Regions from separate parts of the Promicromonospora sp. NPDC050880 genome, predicted to be linked through region 2. Evidence: riboswitches for the same ligand, from Rfam matches in the RefSeq annotation. Region 2 holds a riboswitch; each other region holds the start of a gene.
What was found. Region 2 has a riboswitch for thiamine pyrophosphate ahead of ACIBBF_RS10720 (thiamine ABC transporter substrate binding subunit). Riboswitches for the same ligand answer to the same signal wherever they lie in the genome.
Positions count from the first base shown of each region.

Region 1: another riboswitch for thiamine pyrophosphate. It lies ahead of thiC (phosphomethylpyrimidine synthase ThiC); the one in region 2 lies ahead of ACIBBF_RS10720 (thiamine ABC transporter substrate binding subunit).
Region 3: another riboswitch for thiamine pyrophosphate. It lies ahead of thiD (bifunctional hydroxymethylpyrimidine kinase/phosphomethylpyrimidine kinase); the one in region 2 lies ahead of ACIBBF_RS10720 (thiamine ABC transporter substrate binding subunit).
Region 4: another riboswitch for thiamine pyrophosphate. It lies ahead of ACIBBF_RS22285 (FAD-dependent oxidoreductase); the one in region 2 lies ahead of ACIBBF_RS10720 (thiamine ABC transporter substrate binding subunit).

Region 1 covers NZ_JBITFV010000028.1:41,028-45,435, reverse strand. Annotated here, with positions in the region: gene ACIBBF_RS25160 (LacI family DNA-binding transcriptional regulator) at 1-627, shown strand, start outside; gene thiC (phosphomethylpyrimidine synthase ThiC) at 706-2,460, opposite strand; TPP riboswitch at 2,458-2,563, opposite strand; gene ACIBBF_RS25150 (C39 family peptidase) at 2,700-4,040, shown strand; gene ACIBBF_RS25145 (N-acetylmuramoyl-L-alanine amidase) at 4,120-4,408, opposite strand, start outside.
Region 2 covers NZ_JBITFV010000005.1:6,084-10,491, reverse strand. Annotated here, with positions in the region: gene ACIBBF_RS10725 (ABC transporter permease) at 1-543, opposite strand, end outside; gene ACIBBF_RS10720 (thiamine ABC transporter substrate binding subunit) at 519-1,607, opposite strand; TPP riboswitch at 1,602-1,707, opposite strand; gene ACIBBF_RS10715 (DUF4235 domain-containing protein) at 1,745-2,026, shown strand; gene ACIBBF_RS10710 (PAS and ANTAR domain-containing protein) at 2,015-2,785, opposite strand; gene moaC (cyclic pyranopterin monophosphate synthase MoaC) at 2,910-3,380, shown strand; gene ACIBBF_RS10700 (MoaD/ThiS family protein) at 3,377-3,616, shown strand; gene ACIBBF_RS10695 (molybdenum cofactor biosynthesis protein B) at 3,641-4,138, opposite strand; gene ACIBBF_RS10690 (sulfite exporter TauE/SafE family protein) at 4,135-4,408, opposite strand, start outside.
Region 3 covers NZ_JBITFV010000012.1:38,749-43,156, reverse strand. Annotated here, with positions in the region: gene dxr (1-deoxy-D-xylulose-5-phosphate reductoisomerase) at 1-864, shown strand, start outside; gene thiD (bifunctional hydroxymethylpyrimidine kinase/phosphomethylpyrimidine kinase) at 851-1,783, opposite strand; TPP riboswitch at 1,773-1,870, opposite strand; gene ACIBBF_RS18335 (hypothetical protein) at 1,896-4,196, opposite strand; gene ACIBBF_RS18330 (M50 family metallopeptidase) at 4,336-4,408, shown strand, end outside.
Region 4 covers NZ_JBITFV010000019.1:17,085-21,492, forward strand. Annotated here, with positions in the region: gene ACIBBF_RS22275 (thiazole synthase) at 1-363, opposite strand, end outside; gene thiS (sulfur carrier protein ThiS) at 366-635, opposite strand; gene ACIBBF_RS22285 (FAD-dependent oxidoreductase) at 632-1,867, opposite strand; TPP riboswitch at 1,859-1,962, opposite strand; gene thiE (thiamine phosphate synthase) at 2,001-2,654, shown strand; gene ACIBBF_RS22295 (CBS domain-containing protein) at 2,745-3,176, shown strand; gene ACIBBF_RS22300 (DNA topoisomerase IB) at 3,212-4,183, shown strand; gene ACIBBF_RS22305 (hypothetical protein) at 4,175-4,408, opposite strand, start outside.

The DNA.
Region 1 (4,408 bases), on a different contig from region 2:
GGCGAGGGGCAGGACGTACCCGGCGTGCCCGTGGTCGGCGTCGACGACCGGCACGGTGCCGCCGAGGCCGTGCGGCACCTCGTCGAGCTGGGGCACACACGGATCGCGGAGATCACGCTGCCGTTCGGGCGGGACGAGCGGTCGGGCCTGGTCGACGCCGACCGCCTGGCCGCCGCGGAACGCACCCCCACCCGCAACCGGCTGGCCGGCGTGCGCGACGTCATCGAGCCGGTCATGTCGTGGGAGACGCCGGCGTCGCTCGTGGAGCACGGGCGCGACGCGGCCACCGAGATCCTGTCCGAGTGGGCTCCTGCACGGGACCGGCCGACGGCGATCGTCGCGCACTCCGACCTGCTGGCCGCCGGGGCCGTCATCGCGGCGCGTGAGCTCGGCCTGCGGGTCCCCGAGGACGTGTCCGTGGCCGGGTTCGACGGGCTCGACCTGCCGTGGCTGTCCCCCGACGTGCTCACCAGCGTGCACCAGCCGCTCGTCGAGAAGGGCCGGGCGCTCGGCATGGCCGTCGTCGCGCTGCTCGCCGGGGAGGAGCCGGAGTCGGTGCTGCTCCCGGTCACCCTCGTGGAGGGCACCACGACGGGCCCGGTCCCGGACCTGAGCGACCTCCCGTGACACACCCCGTCGAGTGCGGGATGTTCGCCCTTCTGGCACACAAGAAAGGGCGAACATCCCGCACTCAACGGGGACGGGTCAGGGGCGGAGCTGCGGGGACGGGAGGTAGACCTCGCCGCCCGCGGCGCGGAACTGCGCGGACTTGGCCGCCATGCCCTCCTCCGCCGCGGCCGCGAGCGCGGCCTGGGCCGGCGCCCCGCCGAACTCGTCGCGGATGTCCTGCGAGATGCGCATCGAGCAGAACTTGGGTCCGCACATCGAGCAGAAGTGCGCGGTCTTCGCCGCCTCGGCCGGCAGCGTCTCGTCGTGGTACGCCTCGGCCAGCTCGGGGTCGAGCGACAGGTTGAACTGGTCGCGCCAGCGGAACTCGAACCGGGCCTTGGACAGGGCGTCGTCCCGGTCTCGCGCACCGGGGTGTCCCTTGGCGACGTCGGCGGCGTGCGCGGCGATCTTGTAGGTCACCACGCCCGTGCGCACGTCGTCACGGTCGGGCAGGCCGAGGTGCTCCTTGGGCGTCACGTAGCAGAGCATCGCCGTGCCGTACCGGGCGATCTCGGTGGCGCCGATGGCGGACGTGATGTGGTCGTAGCCGGGCGCGACGTCCGTGACCAGAGGGCCCAGCGTGTAGAACGGGGCGCCGTCGCACAGCTCCTGCTGCCGCTCCACGTTCTCGCGCACCAGGTGGAACGGGACGTGGCCCGGGCCCTCGACCATGACCTGGACGTCGTAGGTCCAGGCCCGCTTCGTGAGCTCGGCGAGCGTGTCCAGCTCGGCGAACTGGGCCTCGTCGTTCGCGTCGGCGAGCGAGCCGGGGCGCAGGCCGTCGCCGAGGGAGAACGCCACGTCGTAGGCCGCGAAGATCTCGCAGAGCTCGTCGAAGTGCGTGTAGAGGAAGTTCTCCTGGTGGTGCGCCAGGCACCAGCCGGCCATGATCGAGCCGCCGCGGCTCACGATCCCCGTGACGCGGTCCGCCGTGAGCGGCACGTACCGCAGCAGCACGCCGGCGTGCACCGTCATGTAGTCGACGCCCTGCTCGCACTGCTCGATCACCGTGTCGCGGTAGATCTCCCAGGTCAGCGCGCTCGCGTCGCCGTTCACCTTCTCCAGCGCCTGGTAGATCGGCACGGTGCCGATCGGGACCGGCGAGTTGCGCAGCAGCCACTCGCGGGTCGTGTGGATGTCGTCGCCGGTGGACAGGTCCATCACGGTGTCGGCGCCCCACTTCGTGGCCCACTCGAGCTTTTCCACCTCCTGCGCGATGGAGCTGTGGACGGCGGAGTTGCCGATGTTCGCGTTGACCTTCACGAGGAACGCCTTGCCGATGATCATCGGCTCGGACTCGGGGTGGTTCACGTTGTTCGGGATGATCGCCCGGCCGGCCGCGACCTCGCTGCGGACCAGCTCGACGTCGCAGCCCTCGCGCAGGGCGACGAACCGCATCTCGGGGGTGACCACGCCCTGGCGCGCGTAGTGCATCTGGGTCACCCGCCGGCCGGGCAGCGCCCGGCGCGGGCGACGTCGTTCGCCCTGCCACTCCTGGGTCGCGGCGCCGCGACGCACCGCGCCGCGCCCGTCGTCGGCCAGGGCCCGGCGGCGGCCGTCGTACTCCTCGGTGTCGCCCCGGGCCACGACCCACGGCTCGCGGGCCGGGCCGAGGCCGCGGACCGGGTCGGAGCCCGGACCCTGCGTGCGGTAGACCCGCACCGGAGGGTTCGGGCTGCCGTCGGGGGACGGCGCCAGCGTGATCTCGGTGACCGGCACCCGCAGGCCGGCGTCGTGCGCGGGATCGGTGCCGTGCTCGTACGCGAGCGTGCGGGAAGGGGTGTGCTCCATCATCAGACTCCTGCTTCCTACGCCGGTGTTAACCGGACAGGTTCAACGGTCCCGGGCCGTCCAGCCCGATCTCAGCCCCTGCGCGGGGCACCCGTGGGATCGCGGACGACGTTAGCACCGTGCCGCCGTGCGGGTCTTCTTCGGCCGTGCCCAAAACACTTCTGCACCCGCGTCCGCTCTGATAGAGAAGGTCGACGGCTCGCTCACCGGGACGTGGGCCCCGAAGCCTGGAGGCAGGCATGTCGGTACGGAGAAGGTTGCGGACCACGGCGTTCGCGCTGGCGACGACAGGAGCACTCGTGATGCAGGCAGGGATCACGGCGAGCGCCGTGCCCGCGGGCTCGGCGCCGGACGTGGCGGCGTCGGACAACCGGATCACGCTCACCGCGTGGGACGGGGTGCGGGAGCTCCGCGCGGGTGAGACCACCAACCTGCGTGCGGACGCCCGCGGCGGGCTGGTGCTGGGCCGGGGCGGTGCGGTGGTCGAGTACACCGACCCGTTCGGCGACGGCGGCGCCGTGCGCTACGAGACGGGCCGGTGGACGTCGCCCGTGGTCGAGACCGGGTACCCGGTCGACGAGTCGGTGAGCTCGTGGAACGCGAGGACGCCGACGGGGACGTGGGTCGAGATCGAGTTCCGCGGGCGCAAGGCCGACGGGGCATGGACGAAGTGGTTCGTGATGGGGCGCTGGGCCTCGGGCGACGACTTCTCCCCCGCGGACGGCGGCGTGGGCGACATCCACCGCACCTCCGTGAACGGCCAGGCCGACGACGACGCGTACCTGTTCACCGACACGTACGTCGCGAAGTCGGGACACGAGCCGCACGCGTTCCAGACGCGCGTCACCCTGTACCGGCCGGAGGGCGCCCGGGTGTCCCCGCGGCTGGACGCCGTGACCACCATGACCAACGAGTACCTGCCCGACACGCACTACACCGGCACCAGCGACTTCACACTGGGCCGCGAGGTCGTGCTCGACGTGCCGCAGTTCAGCCAGAACATCCACCGCGGCGAGTACCCCGAGTTCGGGGGCGGCGGCCAGGTGTGGTGCTCGCCGACGTCGTCCACGATGGTCATCTACTCCTACGGGCGCGAGGTGCCGCCCGAGGAGCTGGAGGGCATCGAGGCACCGAACGGCGACCCGCAGGTCGACTACGCCGCGATGAACACCTGGGACTACGCCTACGAGGGCGCGGGCAACTGGCCGTTCAACGCCGCCTACGCGAACAGGTTCGGGCTGACGTCGTTCGTGACCCGGCTGCGCTCCCTCGCCGAGGCCGAGCGGTTCGTCGCGGCCGGCATCCCGCTGGTCCTCTCGATCAACTTCACGGCGGAGGAGATGCCGGAGGCCGGGTACGAGACCGACGGCCACCTGGTGGTGCTGCGCGGGTTCACGGCCGACGGCGACCCGATCCTCAACGACCCGCACGGCGCCACGAACGACGCGGTGCGGGTCGTGTACACGCGGGAGAACTTCGAGCGCGTCTGGCAGACCTCGACCGACGGCCTGACCTACGTGTACCACCCGAAGGACGTCGACCTCCCCCGGAGGGTCCCGGGCCTCACCCCGAACTGGTGACCCTCGGTCGAGTGCGGGATATTCGCCCTTTTCCCTGTGCCGGAAGGGCGAATATCCCGCACTCAACGGCGTACGCGGGTCAGCGGGGCGGGATCGGGAGCGGGTCGGACGTGTAGGACGCCGGGGTGTGGCCCGGGGCGGAGACCGTGACCCGGACCGTGAGGTCCGCTCCCCGGTCGCGGGCCGTCACCAGGTAGCGAGGGCCGGTCGCCCAGGCCACCGGCTCGCCGTCGCGGAGCCAGCGGTAGGCCACGTCGACGTCGTACGGCAGGTAGGTGCCGGCGTCGGCGGTCAGGATCCGGCCTACCCGGGCCTTGCCCTCAATCGAGGGGCCCGACACGTCCGCGACCACCGGGTCGTGGAGCTCG
Region 2 (4,408 bases):
GTCGAGCCGTTCCCACAGCCCGCCGACGGTGCGCACCACCACGGACACGTTGAAGAACACGAGCGCGACGACGATCCCGGCGAGCGACTCCTCCAGCCCGAGGAACCCGAGGGTGCCGCCGGGCGCGAACAGCGCGCGGAACGCGACGCCGACCACGACGGCCGGCAGCACGAACGGCACCGTCACCAGCCCGCGCACCAGAGTGCGCCCGGGGAACGCCCGCCGGTACAGGAGGTAGGCGAGCGGCAGCCCGAGCAGCACCGAGAACGCCGTACCGAGCACCGCCTGGGTGAGCGTGAGCCCCACGAGCCGCCAGGTGCGCGGCCGGGACAGCACCTCGGTGAAGCCGGTGAGATCGAGCGCGCCGTCGAGCACGAAGCCCCGCACGACGAGCGCGACCACCGGCCACGCGAAGAAGACGCCGAGGAAGGCCAGGGGGACGGCGACCGCCGCTCCCCACAGGAACGGTGCGGGCCGGGGCCCGCGCCCAGGCCGGTCCGCCGGCGTCCGGCTCCGGCTCAGCCCACGACCGTCTCGGTCCACCGTTCGATCCACTCGTCGCGGTGCTCGCTCACGTCGGCCGGGTCCACCTCGAACGGCGCCTCGGCCTGCGGCGCGAACTTCTGCCAGTCGGCGGGGAGCTCCACCGAGGCATCGGCCGGGTACATGTACATCGACTCCGGCAGGGCGGCCTGCACGTCCTCGGTGAGCAGGAAGTCCACCAGGGCGCGGGCACCCTCGGGGTTGTCGGAGCCGGCCAGCACGCCTGCGTACTCGACCTGCCGGAAGCAGGTGTCCAGCAGCGCGCTGGTGGTCGACGCGGCGCCGTCCTCGGTCACGGTGAACGCGGGCGACGTCGCGTACGACAGCGCCAGCGGCCGCTCACCGCCCTCGCCCGCCCCGGAGAAGTCCACGTAGTAGGCGTCCTCCCACGAGTCGGCGACCTTGACGCCGTTGTCCACGAGCGACGCCCAGTAGTCCTCGAACCCGTCCTCGCCGAACGCGCCGATCGTCGCCAGCAGGAACGCGAGCCCCGGGGACGACGTCGCCGGGTTGGTCACCACGAGCAGGTCCTTGTACTCGGGGTCGGCGAGGTCCTCCATGGTCTTCGGCACCTCCAGGCCCGACTCCTCGAACCACGCCTCGTCGGCGTTCACGCACACGTCGCCCTGGTCGACCGGTGTGAGCGCACCCCCCACCTGCTCGACGCCCTCGGGCAGGCCCTCCGGCGTGTACTCCTCGACCACCCCGGCCTCCAGCGCGCGGGAGGCGAACGTGTTGTCGATGCCGAACACGGCGTCGCCCAGCGGCGCGTCCTTGGTCAGCACCAGCTGGTTCACGAGCGTCCCGGCGTCGCCCGCCGCGCTGACCTCGACGGTCAGGCCCGACTCCTGCTCGAACCGGTCCACCAGCTTCTCGTCCAGCGCCCACGAGTCGTGGGTCACCAGCGTCACGGTGCCCGACGCCGCGCCTGCCGACGTGGTGTCCTCGGAACCGGTAGCGCCCGAACCGCCGGCGCAGCCGGCGACCAGGAGTGCCACGGCGACCGCGCCGCCGACCGTACCGCTGTGGAAGGCGCCCCAGGGGGCACCGGAAAGACGCAACATCGTGCCTCGACTTCCTCCGCCGGTGTGAACCGGATCAGGTTCAAGGGTCTGCGGTTCTCCGCACTCTCAGCGCCGTCGGGGCGCTCCCCTGTCGTTTCCGTGCAGCCTAGTCCGCCGTCGGGGGCTACGGTGTAGAGGTGGCCCAGATTGAGACGGAACAGACACTCGCCGAGAAGGTCGGCACCCTCGCCCTGACTATCGCGGCCGGCTGGGTCGCGCAGAAGGCGGTCAGCATGATCTGGAAGGGTGTGACCGGCAACGACGCGCCCAACAAGCCGGACGACCCGGAGCTGGACCTGGTGCAGGCGACGGTGTTCGCGGCCGTCGCGGCCGGCACGGCGGTGTTCGCCAAGCGCCTGGCAGCGAAGGGCGCGCACACCGCCGCACTGCGTATCGCGGCGCGTCGCTCAGCGGTGTGACCGGCGCGGCCGCCGGGTCAGCAGCGCGTCATGGCTCCGCGGCCGCCCCACCGGCTGGACGGCGTCGAGCGCGCGCGTCAGCGCGGCCTGCGTCACCCCCGCCTTCTCGTCGTCGGCGCGGAGCGCGGCCATGACCTGGTCCGCCGCGAGACGCAGGGGCACGCCGACGGTGGCGGCGACCTCGCGCAGGGTCGCGTCGGCGGTCGCCTCGTCCACTCCGCGTACCGCGACGATGACGCCCTTGACCTGCTCGATCGCCGCCTGGCTGACGAACGCGCGCTGGACCGCCCCGGCCGAGCGGCGGTTCAGCGCCTCCTTCTGGACCGGCGTCACGTCCAGCACGTAGCCCGCCACCTCGGGGCCTCCGCCGGATTCTCGACGTTGCCCCTGGCCGATGACCACGACCGATCGCGTGCGCCCGTTCTTGTCGACGATGCGGTGGGCGCAGGCGAACGGCCGGCCGACCCGCAGGGCCTCGCTGGCGGCGCGCACCACCCGGAGGCGGTCGTCAGGGTGCTTGCGGGAACGTAGCGCGTCGAGGCCGGGTTCCACCTCGTGCCGCCGCCAGCCGTGCATGGTGTAGACCTCGTCGGACCACCACCAGTCGCCGGTTGCCAGGCCTACGCGGTACCGGCCGATCAGCAGGTTGGTTCCGATGCCGAGGGCGTCCGCCAGCTCGCCGGGCGCGACCCGCGGCAGGGCGGACGAGACGTCGCCGCCGTCCACGAGGGCGAGACCGTGCTTCTTGTCGGGGGACATGTGAACCTCCCAGATCCGAGGGGACCTGGAGCCGCTTCATGACTCCGAGACCAACCACCTTAGAACAGTTCGGATACTTCGGACAGCCGAACGGGCACCGGAGCGCTCGTGGCACCCTGGTCCCGTGAGCTTCACGCATCTGGACGACCGCGGCCAGGCCCGCATGGTCGACGTCACCGCCAAGCAGCCGACGGTCCGCTCTGCCACCGCCTCGGGCACGGTGCGCTGCACCCCCGACGTCGTGCGCGCCCTGCGGGACGGCGCCGTGCCCAAGGGCGACGTCCTGGCCGTGGCCCGCATCGCGGGCATCGCGGCCGCCAAGCGGACACCCGAGCTGCTGCCGCTGGCGCACGTGATCGGCGTGCACGGCGCCGCGGTGGACCTCGTGGTGACCGACGACGGCGTCGAGATCACGGCGACCGTGCGCACCGCCGACCGCACGGGTGTCGAGATGGAGGCGCTGACGGCCGTGGCGGTCGCCGGTCTGGCCGTCGTCGACATGGTCAAGGGGCTCGACAAGTCCGTCTCGCTCGCGGACGTGCGCCTGGAGCGCAAGACGGGCGGCAAGTCCGGCGACTGGGTGCGCGGCGCATGATCACCGTCCGCTACTTCGCCGGTGCCCGCGAGGCGGCCGGGCTCCCCACCGAACAGGTCGACGGGCCGACCTCGGTCGCCGCCCTCCGCGCCGCCCTGGCCGGCGCCCACCCGGGCCTCGGCGACGTGCTGCCGCGCTGTGCCCTGCTCGTCGCGGGGGCACGGACGACGGACGGGGCCGCGCCGGTGCCGGACGGGGTCACCGTGGACGTGCTGCCGCCCTTCGCGGGCGGCTGAGCCGAGCTCCGCGCCGTCGCGGGCTCAGTGGTCGGCGCCGTCGAGCTGCGACCGCACGTGGGGCCACAGCGTGAGCACCACCTGGAGCCCGTCGCGCACGCCGCCGGAGGATCCCGGCAGGTTCACGACGAGCGCACGCGCCCCGTCACCCGACCGGGCGACGCCGGCGAGCCCGCGGGAGAGCACGGCCGTGGGCACCCCGGCGGCGACCCCCTGCTGCCGCACCGACTCCGCGATGCCGGGGATCTGGTACTCGAGCACCTCGGCCGTGCCCTCAGGGGTGAGGTCGCGGGGCGTGATACCCGTACCGCCCGTGGTGACCACCAGCCGGGCGCCGTCGTCGAGCGCGGTCCGCAGCACTCCGCGGACCGGCTCGACGCCGTCGGGCACCAGGTAGGTGCGCACCTCGGTGTGGCCCGCCTGGCGCAGGAGCGACACGGCGGTGGGGCCGGAACGGTCCTCGGCCTCGCCGCGCGCGCAACGGTCGGAGACGGTGATCACCGCTACCTGGTCGGACGTCATGCCGACACGCTATCGGCCTCCGGCTCCGGGGACTGCTCGGACTCCAGGGCCTTGGCACGCCGGTGCGCCCGCACCGACCAGAAGACGGCGGCAGCCCAGCCCAGCCAGATCACCACGTAGACGGGGATCTTCACGGGGTCCGTGGCGGCGATCCAGTCGCTGTTGAGCAGGGTGCGCGTGTTGGTGAGCACGATGACGCCACCCACGAGCGACCCGAGGATGCGCGGCGGCACGAGGCGCACGAGCCAGGCGGCGATCGGCGCGGCGATC
Region 3 (4,408 bases), on a different contig from region 2:
ACGGGCTCGGTCGGACTGCGGCCCACGCTCGCCGCGCTGGAGGCCGGATCGACGCTGGCGCTCGCGAACAAGGAGTCGCTGGTGGTGGGCGGCGCGCTGGTCACGGCGGCCGTGCGGCACGAGGGCCAGATCGTGCCCGTGGACTCGGAGCACTCGGCCATCGCCCAGGCACTGCGCTCGGGGTCGGCGTCCGAGGTGCGCAAGCTCGTGGTGACCGCGAGCGGCGGGCCCTTCCGGGGACGCACCCGCGACGAGCTGCGCGAGGTGACGCCCGCGCAGGCCCTGCGGCACCCCAACTTCGCGATGGGGCGCGTGGTCACCACCAACTCCGCGACCCTGGTGAACAAGGGGCTGGAGGTCATCGAGGCGCACCTGCTGTTCGACCTCCCGTTCAGCGCGATCGACGTGGTGGTGCACCCGCAGCAGATGATCCACTCCATGGTCGAGTTCGTGGACGGGTCCACCATCGCGCAGGCCGGCCCGCCGCGGATGCTCGTGCCCATCGCCCTCGGCCTGTCCTGGCCGGACCGCCTGCCCGACGTCGACGTCGGGATCGACTGGACGCAGGCCGCCACCTGGGAGTTCGCGCCGCTGGACGACGACGCCTTCCCCGCCGTCCGCCTGGCGCGACAGGTCGGTGAGGCCGGCGGGACGTTCCCCGCGGTCTACAACGCGGCGAACGAGGTCTGCGTGGACGCCTTCCACGACGGCACCATCGGGTTCCTCGACATCGTCGACACGGTCGCCGCCGTCGTCGAGGCGCACGCGGCGACGGGCGCGGGCGATGCGGGGTCGGTCGAGGGCGTGCTCGAGGCCGACGCGTGGGCCCGGGCGCGGGCCGCGGAGATCCTCAAGACGGCGTAGGTGACAAGGCGGTGGCGAAGCCGTGGTGGACGGGGCCGTGGCCGCGCCACGGCCCGGCCGCCGTGCCGGTGCCGCCCACCACGAGGTCGTCCGCCGCGCGCAGCGCCCCCGTGAGGTAGTCCTTCGCGGCGCGCACCGCGGGCTCCCAGCCGTCGTGCACGGGCCGCAGCACGGCGCACGCCGAGCTCAGCGTGCAGCCCGTGCCGTGGGTGTTGCGCGTCGCGACCCGGGGCGCGGCGAGCGCCACGACGTCGCCGGCTCCCGCCCCGAGCCCCGGGCCCGCGAGGTGGTCCACCGCCTCCGCGGACGTGAGGTGCCCGCCCTTGACCAGGGCGAACCGTGCGCCGAGGCCCAGCAGCGCGCGGGCCTGGTCCGCGGCCTCGGCGGCGTCCCGGGCGGGGTCGGTGCCGAGCAGCACGGCCGCCTCGGGCAGGTTCGGCGTCACGAGGTCGGACAGGGGCAGCAGCTCCTCGCGGAGCACCGTCTCGGCCTCGCGCGCCAGCAGCCGGTCGCCCGACGTCGCGACCATGACCGGGTCGAGCACCACGAACGGCGGCCGCGCACCGGCCCGAAGGTCGCGCAGGGCGGCGGCGATCGCGCGGGCGACCTCGGCGTCCGTCGTCATGCCGATCTTCACCGTGTCCACGGCGACGTCGGCGAACAGGGTGCCGAGCTGTGCGGTGACCATGTCGGCCGGGACGGGCAGCACCCGGGTCACGCCCGTCGTGGACTGCGCGGTCAGGCCCGTGAGCACCGCGCAGCCGTAGCCGCCCAGGGCGGCGAACGTCTTCAGGTCGGCCTGGATCCCGGCCCCGCCGGACGGGTCGGAGCCGGCGATCGTCAGCGCCACCACGGGGTGGCCGGCGGGACGCGTGCGCGCTGCGGCGCCGGGCAGAGGTTCGGGCAGGACGGAGCCCATGAGGCGTTCCCTTCGCTAGCACTACCTAGATCAGGTTCCACGGGTACGTCTCAGCCGGGCTGTGCCCCGGCGCCCCGCGCCATGTGGGCCCACCCTAGACCGGATCGAGGGGTCAGTGACCGCGCGTCCAGTTGAAGACGGCCAGGCCTGTCACCAGCGCGCCCACGGTGACCAGGGCCGTGGCCGCGACCGCCTGGACGCCGTCGATCAGCGCCGCGTCCAGGGCCACCTGGACCGTCCCGATCAGCGCGTAGACGCCGGCGAACACCGTGATGGCCGAGAGGGTGCCGTCCATGAGCCGGCGCCTGCCGCGCTCCCGCCTCGCCTCCTCGGCGCGCTCGCGGTCGCCGTGCAGGCGCTCGAGGGCGGCGAGCCGCGTGGCGATGGGTTCCTGGAGCAGCTCGCGCAGCCGTTCGGTGACCACCGCGGCCTGCTGCTCGAAGTGCGAGGCGTGCAGGAGCTGGTTGAGCATCCGGGACTCGAGGGCGGAGGCCAGGAACGTGGGTGAGGTGATGGTGGTCAGCGTGGTGCGCACCTCCGAGGCGAACTCGTGCAGGCGCAGCTGCTCGCGGGTCAGCCGCTCCTTGCGCTCGGCCAGGTCGGCGCCGTTGTTCACGTCGTGGTCGGCGAGCATGGCCGCGACGATCCGCAGGTGGTCGGCCAGCGTGGCGTTCCAGGCGCTGAACAGCCCGTTGAGGCTCGCGACGAACTCGGCCAGCGAGCCGTACTGGGAGATCTTGAAGTGCGCCGCGCCCACCAGCGCGACCGTCGTGGAGTTGGTGGTCACCGCCACGACGTCACCCAGGTGCCGCACGCCTTCCAGCAGCACCGGGTTGCGCTGGCGCAGGGTCCAGTCGCACAGCGTCGCGGTGCCGTACGAGACCGGCTGGAGCAGCACCTGCGAGCCGAACGCGGCGAGCAGCTCGTCACCCATCGCGACCGGCGTGCGGGCCGCCCGGGGTGCCGCGGGGCCGGTGCCGCGGCTGGCCTCGTAGACGGTGGTGACCACGTGCGCCCGTCCCTGGGCGATCTCGGTCCCCGTGCGGACCAGGTCCGCCGTGGCGCGCTGGAGCAGGTCGGCGAGGTCGAACAGGCGCTCGGGCGGCAGGGCGTCGCCGTGGTCGACGTCGAGCGGCGAGCCGTCCGGCGCGATCCACCGCACCCGGATGTCGGCGTGCAGGTTGGACAGCCGGAACCGGGCGTCGCGCACCTGCTGCGGCGACTGGTCGTGCGCCGAGTACCGGAACCGCACGTAGTGGTTGCCGAACTCGGTGAACCGCACGTCGCAGGTCAGCTCGGCGATGAGCGTGCCGTCGGGCTGTTCCAGCCGCACGTCGGGCATGGACAGCGAGGCCCCGCCGTACGGGCGGGCGGCACGGTCGACGCTCGCCCAGACGTCGTCCATCTTGAGGCGGGCGCGTGTCGCGACGGTCCGGACGCCCAGCAGCCAGGGGCGTTCGTCGCGGTCGGCGATGCCGCGGATCGCCGCGACGGCGGCGGCCGGGCTCACGTCCCGCAGCCCGAACGGGTAGATGTAGACGGTCTTGAGCCGGTCCAGCGTGAGCCACCGCGCGCCGAGGTTGCGGTGCAGCTCCGTCAGGTGCATCCGGTAGGAGCGCAGCTCGCTGGCCAGGATGTAGTTGAGGTGCCGGTCGGTCTCGGCGGCGCGCAGCCCGTCGAGCGCGGGGCCGAGGCGGTCGGGCCGGCCCGCCATCGCCTCGTCCGCGGCCACCGACGCCTCGGCGAGCGCGCGGAAGTAGCGGATCCGCGTCACGGCCTGCGGTACGAGCTCCCGGCGGAACGGGGACGCCGGGTCGGGGATGGCCCGGGCGGCACGCAGCAGGTCCGCGCACCTCTGACCGGCCCGCGCGGCGGCCCCGGCGAGCCGGGGCAGGCTGCCCGCGCTGCGGGCGGCCGACGTGTGCATCTGCGTGATGAGCGTGCGCAGCAGGACGGCCACGGCGTCGCCCTCGGCCCGGCACACGGCGTCGGGGGCCTCGTCGCGGCACGTCTCCCAGGTCTCGACGAACGCGCGCAGCGGCACGATGATCCGGCCGTGCCGGAAGGTGTACTGCAGCGCGTCGCTGGCCTGCGACCACAGGTAGAGACCGAGGAGCGCGGCACCGCGCGGCAGCCCGGCGACGGCCCGCAGGGCGGCGGCGGTCTGCGGGCCGCGCGGGTCGCCGGGCAGCGGGTGGCGCCGGTTGGGCGCCTCGCCGTCCTCGCCCATGTTCCAGCGGGACGCCGCCCAGATCGCGCTGACGTCGACCCCGGCCTCGCGCAGGTGCCGGGCCACCCGGGAGTCGCCGTCCGGACCCGACCACGCCTCGGTCTGGAAGACCGCGGCGAGGCTGTCGGCGAGCGCCGCGGGACCGTGGGTGTGCCCGACCTCGGGTACGGACGAAACAGACATGCCGCCAGGTTAATGATCGGTAACCGAAGTTTCAAGGAATTGTCATGGAACGGGAGTGGCGTGAATGTCGCGTGGTCGAGCCGAGGGGAGCCGTGCGCTGCCTTCCGGGCTGTCGGACAGGTGCCGTAGTCTCGGTGCCGTGAGCATCGTTCCGCACATCGTTGGTGTGCTCGTCCTCCTGCTCGGCGTCGTCGTCTCGGTGGGGCTGCACG
Region 4 (4,408 bases), on a different contig from region 2:
GTCGGCGATGACCTCCAGCTTGACCCAGTCCGTCGCGCACGCCTCCCGGGCGAGCCGGGCGGTGAGCACCGCCTCGTGCACGGAGAAGCAGCCTGCCGTGTTGGGCAGCGCGCGGATGCCGAGCCGCGCGAGCAGCCCCCACACCGAGGGGTCACCGGCGCGCGCCGGGTCGTCCGCGGCACGCGGTCGCGACACCCGGCGCATCGCCACGGTGGTCAGCTCCGTGCCGGACGCCACGAGCGCGTCCTCCAGCGCGAGCAGGCTCGCCGCTCCCCCGGTGCCCATGACCAGGCGCGAGGACAGCTCCGTGCCCGCGATGGTCAGCGGCGCGTCCGGCACGACCGGTTCCGTCGGCTCCGTCATGGTCAGCCTCCCTGCACCGCGGTGACGACCTCGACCCGGTCGCCCGGGCGGACGGTCGTGGTGTCCCACGCTCCGCGCGGCACGACGACGTCGTCCAGCGCGACCGCCACGCCCTGCGGGGCGCCGTCCACCACGACGCCGGGCAGCAGGCGCGCCACGAGGTCGGTGACGGGCAGCGGCGCGGGCAGCGGGTACGGGTCGCCGTTGACGAGGGCGGTGCCGGGCGAACCCGTGCGGCCGGGGTGGCTGGTCTGGTCGGGGTGGCTGGTCATGCGGTGCCTCCTTCGATGGTGCTGGACACAGGGGTGCGGCCCGCCGGGGTGCCGCACGCCGGGCCGAACCGGAGCGGGTCGGCGTACCGGGCGGCGGCGGCCACCGCGGCCCCGGCCGCTTCCTCGTCCGCCCAGGCGGACGGGGCCGCACCCAGCGCGTGGTCGAGCGCGGCCGCCGTGAGCGGGGCCAGCAGGATGCCGTTGCGGTGGTGGCCGGTGGCGAGGTGGAGGCCGGGGGCGGCCCGGCCCAGCAGCGGCGCGTTGTCGGGGCTGCCGGGGCGGGACCGGGTGGTCGCCTCCAGCAGCACGGCCTCGTCCAGGCCGGGCAGCAGCACGCGGACGTCGCGCAGCAGGGCGAAGACGTCGCCGGCCCGGGTCAGGTGGTCGTCGGCGCGCTCGTGGGACGTCGCGCCCACGACCACCTCGCGCGTGCCGTCGGGCCGCACGGGGCGGGGTACCGCGTACACGGGGCGGCCCTGCACCACGCCGCGCACCACCACCCGGGGTGCCCGGTCGGCGTCGGCGAGCAGGCGCAGCGTCGTGCCCGGCACGGGGCGCGTCGGGGCGCCCGCGTACAGGGTCCCGCTCGCGTGCCCCGCGGCCAGGACCACGGTGCCGGCCGCGTACGTGGTGCCCGCGGCGTCGACCGCCCCGGTCACGGCGCCGTCCGCCCAGGTGAGGGCTGCCGCCGCACGGCGCACGACCGTGCCGCGGGCCGCGACCACGCCCGCGAGCGCCGCGTGCAGGGCCCGCGGGTCCACGCTGTGGTCCCCCGGCACCCACGCCGCGCCCGCCACGCGGGGCCCCGTCCCCGGTTCGCGCTCGCGCGCCGCGGCGGGTGGCAGCTCGGCCGAGCCGAGGCCCCACTGGCGGTGCAGGGCGAGCAGGCGGCGCAGGGCCACCACGTCGTCGGCGTCGTAGGCGAGGGCGAGGGTGCCCGACGTCGTGTCCAGGCCGACGGCGCCGGGCGGCAGGCCGGCCGCGTGCTCGACCGCCGAGGCGTAGGAGGGCCACAGGGCGAGCGCCGCGGTACCCAGCCGGGCCTGCCCCTCCTCGCCGAAGCCCGCCTCCATGACGGGCGCGAGCATGCCCGCGGCGGCGTGGGTGGCACCGTCGCCGGGCGCGGGGTCCAGGACGACCACGCCGGCTCCGGCGTCCAGCGCGCGCCAGGCCGCGGTCAGCCCGACGACGCCCGCGCCGACCACGAGGACGTCGCACGCACGGCTGCTCATGATGCTGCTCCCTTCGCTGGCATGACCCAGATCAGGTTCGACGGTCGGCGCCCTGCGCCCTCTCAGCCCCGTGCGGGGCTCCCGTGCACGCGACCACCCTAACCCCCGTGCGGGGCGGGCCTACACTCGCGCCGTGGACCACCGCACCGACCCGCGCGCCCGCCTGGCCGACGCCCGCCTGTACCTGTGCACCGACGCCCGCGAGGGCACGGGTGACCTGGAACCGTTCCTGCACGCGGCGCTGGAGGGCGGGGTCGACGTGGTGCAGCTGCGGGACAAGTCGCTGGACGTCGCGCGCGAGATCGAGCTGCAGGCGCTCGTCGCGCGCGTGGCGACCGAGCACGGCGCCCTGTGGGCGGTCAACGACCGGGCCGACGTCGCCCGGCTGACCCGCGCGCCGGTGGTGCACATGGGCCAGGGTGACCTGCCGCCGGACGCGGTGCGCACCCTGCTGGGCGACGACCCGGTGCTGGGCCGGTCCACGCACGCCCTCGACGAGGCGCTGGCGGCGGAGGCCGACCCGCGGGTCGACTACTTCTGCGTCGGTCCGCTGTGGGCCACGCCGACCAAGCCGGGCCGCCCCGCCGTGGGCCTGGACCTGCTGCGGGAGGTGGCCGGCCGGGCCCCGGCCACGCCGTGGTTCGCGATCGGCGGGATCGACGCCGAGCGCCTGGACCAGGTGCTGGAGGCCGGGGCCCGGCGCGTCGTCGTCGTCCGCGCGATCACGCAGGCCGCCGACCCGCGGGCCGCCGCGGCCGCACTGCGCAGGCGGGTCGAGGCAGCCTGAGGCGCGCGTGCGAGCGCGGGCCCCGCGGGCCATGCTGGAGGGGTCGGTGAAGCAGCCCGCCGTCCACGTCCCGAGGGATGGAGAACGACGATGGAGAACGACACGACCCGGCAGACGGTCGCCGATGTGATGACCCCCGCACCCACCACCGTCGACGCGGCCCAGCCGCTGCGCGAGGCCGCCCGGCTGATGGCCGCCGAGAACGTCGGCGCGCTGGTCGTGACCAGCGACAACACCGCCGTCGGCGTGGTGACCGACCGGGACCTGGTGGTGCGCGGCCTGGCCGAGGGCCACGGCGTGGACGCCCCGGTGCAGCAGGTCGCCAGCGAGAAGGTGGTCACGGTCGGCCACACCGACCCGGTCGAGACCGCGGTCGAGGTGATGCGCTCCGCCGCCGTGCGCCGGGTCCCGGTGCTGGACGGCGACGTGCTGGTGGGCATCGTCTCGATCGGCGACCTCGCCGTGGAGCGCGACCCGTCGTCCGCCCTGGCGGACATCTCGGATGCCGAGCCCAACCGCTGAGCGCGCTCACCCACACCAGCGACTCCGACCCCGGCATCCACCGCCGGCGGCGGGGTCGCGGGTTCTCGTACACGGACCACCGGGGCGCCCGCATCACCGACGCCGCGACGCTGGCCCGCCTCCGCGCGCTCGCCGTGCCGCCGGCATGGACCGACGTGTGGATCTGCGCCGACCCCACCGGTCATCTCCAGGCCACCGGGCGCGACGCCAGACACCGCAAGCAGTACCTCTACCACCGGCTGTGGCGCGAGCAGCGGGACACCGCGAAGTTCGACGACCTGGTGGAGTTCGGCAGCGCCCTGGTCACGCTGCGCAAGCAGGTCGACGCCGACCTGCGCTCACCGCGGCTGGGCCCGCAGCGGGTGGTCGCGACCGTCGTCCGGCTGCTCGACGAGACCCTGATCCGGGTCGGGAACGACGAGTACGTGCGGTCCGGCGCGTCGTTCGGGCTGACGACCCTGCGTTCCCGGCACGCCGAGGTGCAGGGCGCCGAGATCCGGTTCCGCTTCCGCGGCAAGTCGGGCACCCCGCACGACGTCGTCCTGCACGACCGGCGCGTGGCGAACGTGGTGCGCCGGTGCCAGGAGCTGCCGGGCCAGCGCCTGCTGCAGTACGTGGACGGCGACGAGACCCGCACCGTCGGGTCCCGGGACGTCAACGAGTACCTCGGCCGGGTCATGGGTGACGGGTACACCGCCAAGACGTTCCGGACGTGGGGCGCCAGCGCCCTCGTCCTGGGCCACCTGCGCGGGCTGACGCCGCACACCCGGCAGGAGCACGACGCCCAGCGCGCCGAGGCCGTCCGGATCGCCGCGGCCCACCTGCACAACACCCCGGCGGTGTGCCGCAAGAGCTACGTGCACCCCGTGCTGCTGACCGAGGACCGCGCCGAGCTCGACCGCCTCGTCGAGCGCTCCGGCGCCGCCGCCGCGCGCACGTCACGGTGGATGGACGCCGACGAGCGCGCCCTGCTGAAGGTGCTCACGGCCGCCGGCCGCTCAGCCTGACGAACCCGCCGGGCAGACGGCGTCGAGCGCGCGGTCCAGCGTGTCCGGGGTGAGGCCGGCGGTGCCCACCTGGGTCTGCAGGTTCGCGAGCACCTGGTCGGAGGCCGCCCACAGGGGCACACCGGCCTCCCGGGCCACGTCGGTGAGCACGCGCTCGGCGGCGTCCTCGTCGACGCCGCGGACCACGGCGACGACGCTCTTGACCCGCTCGACGGAGACCAGGCC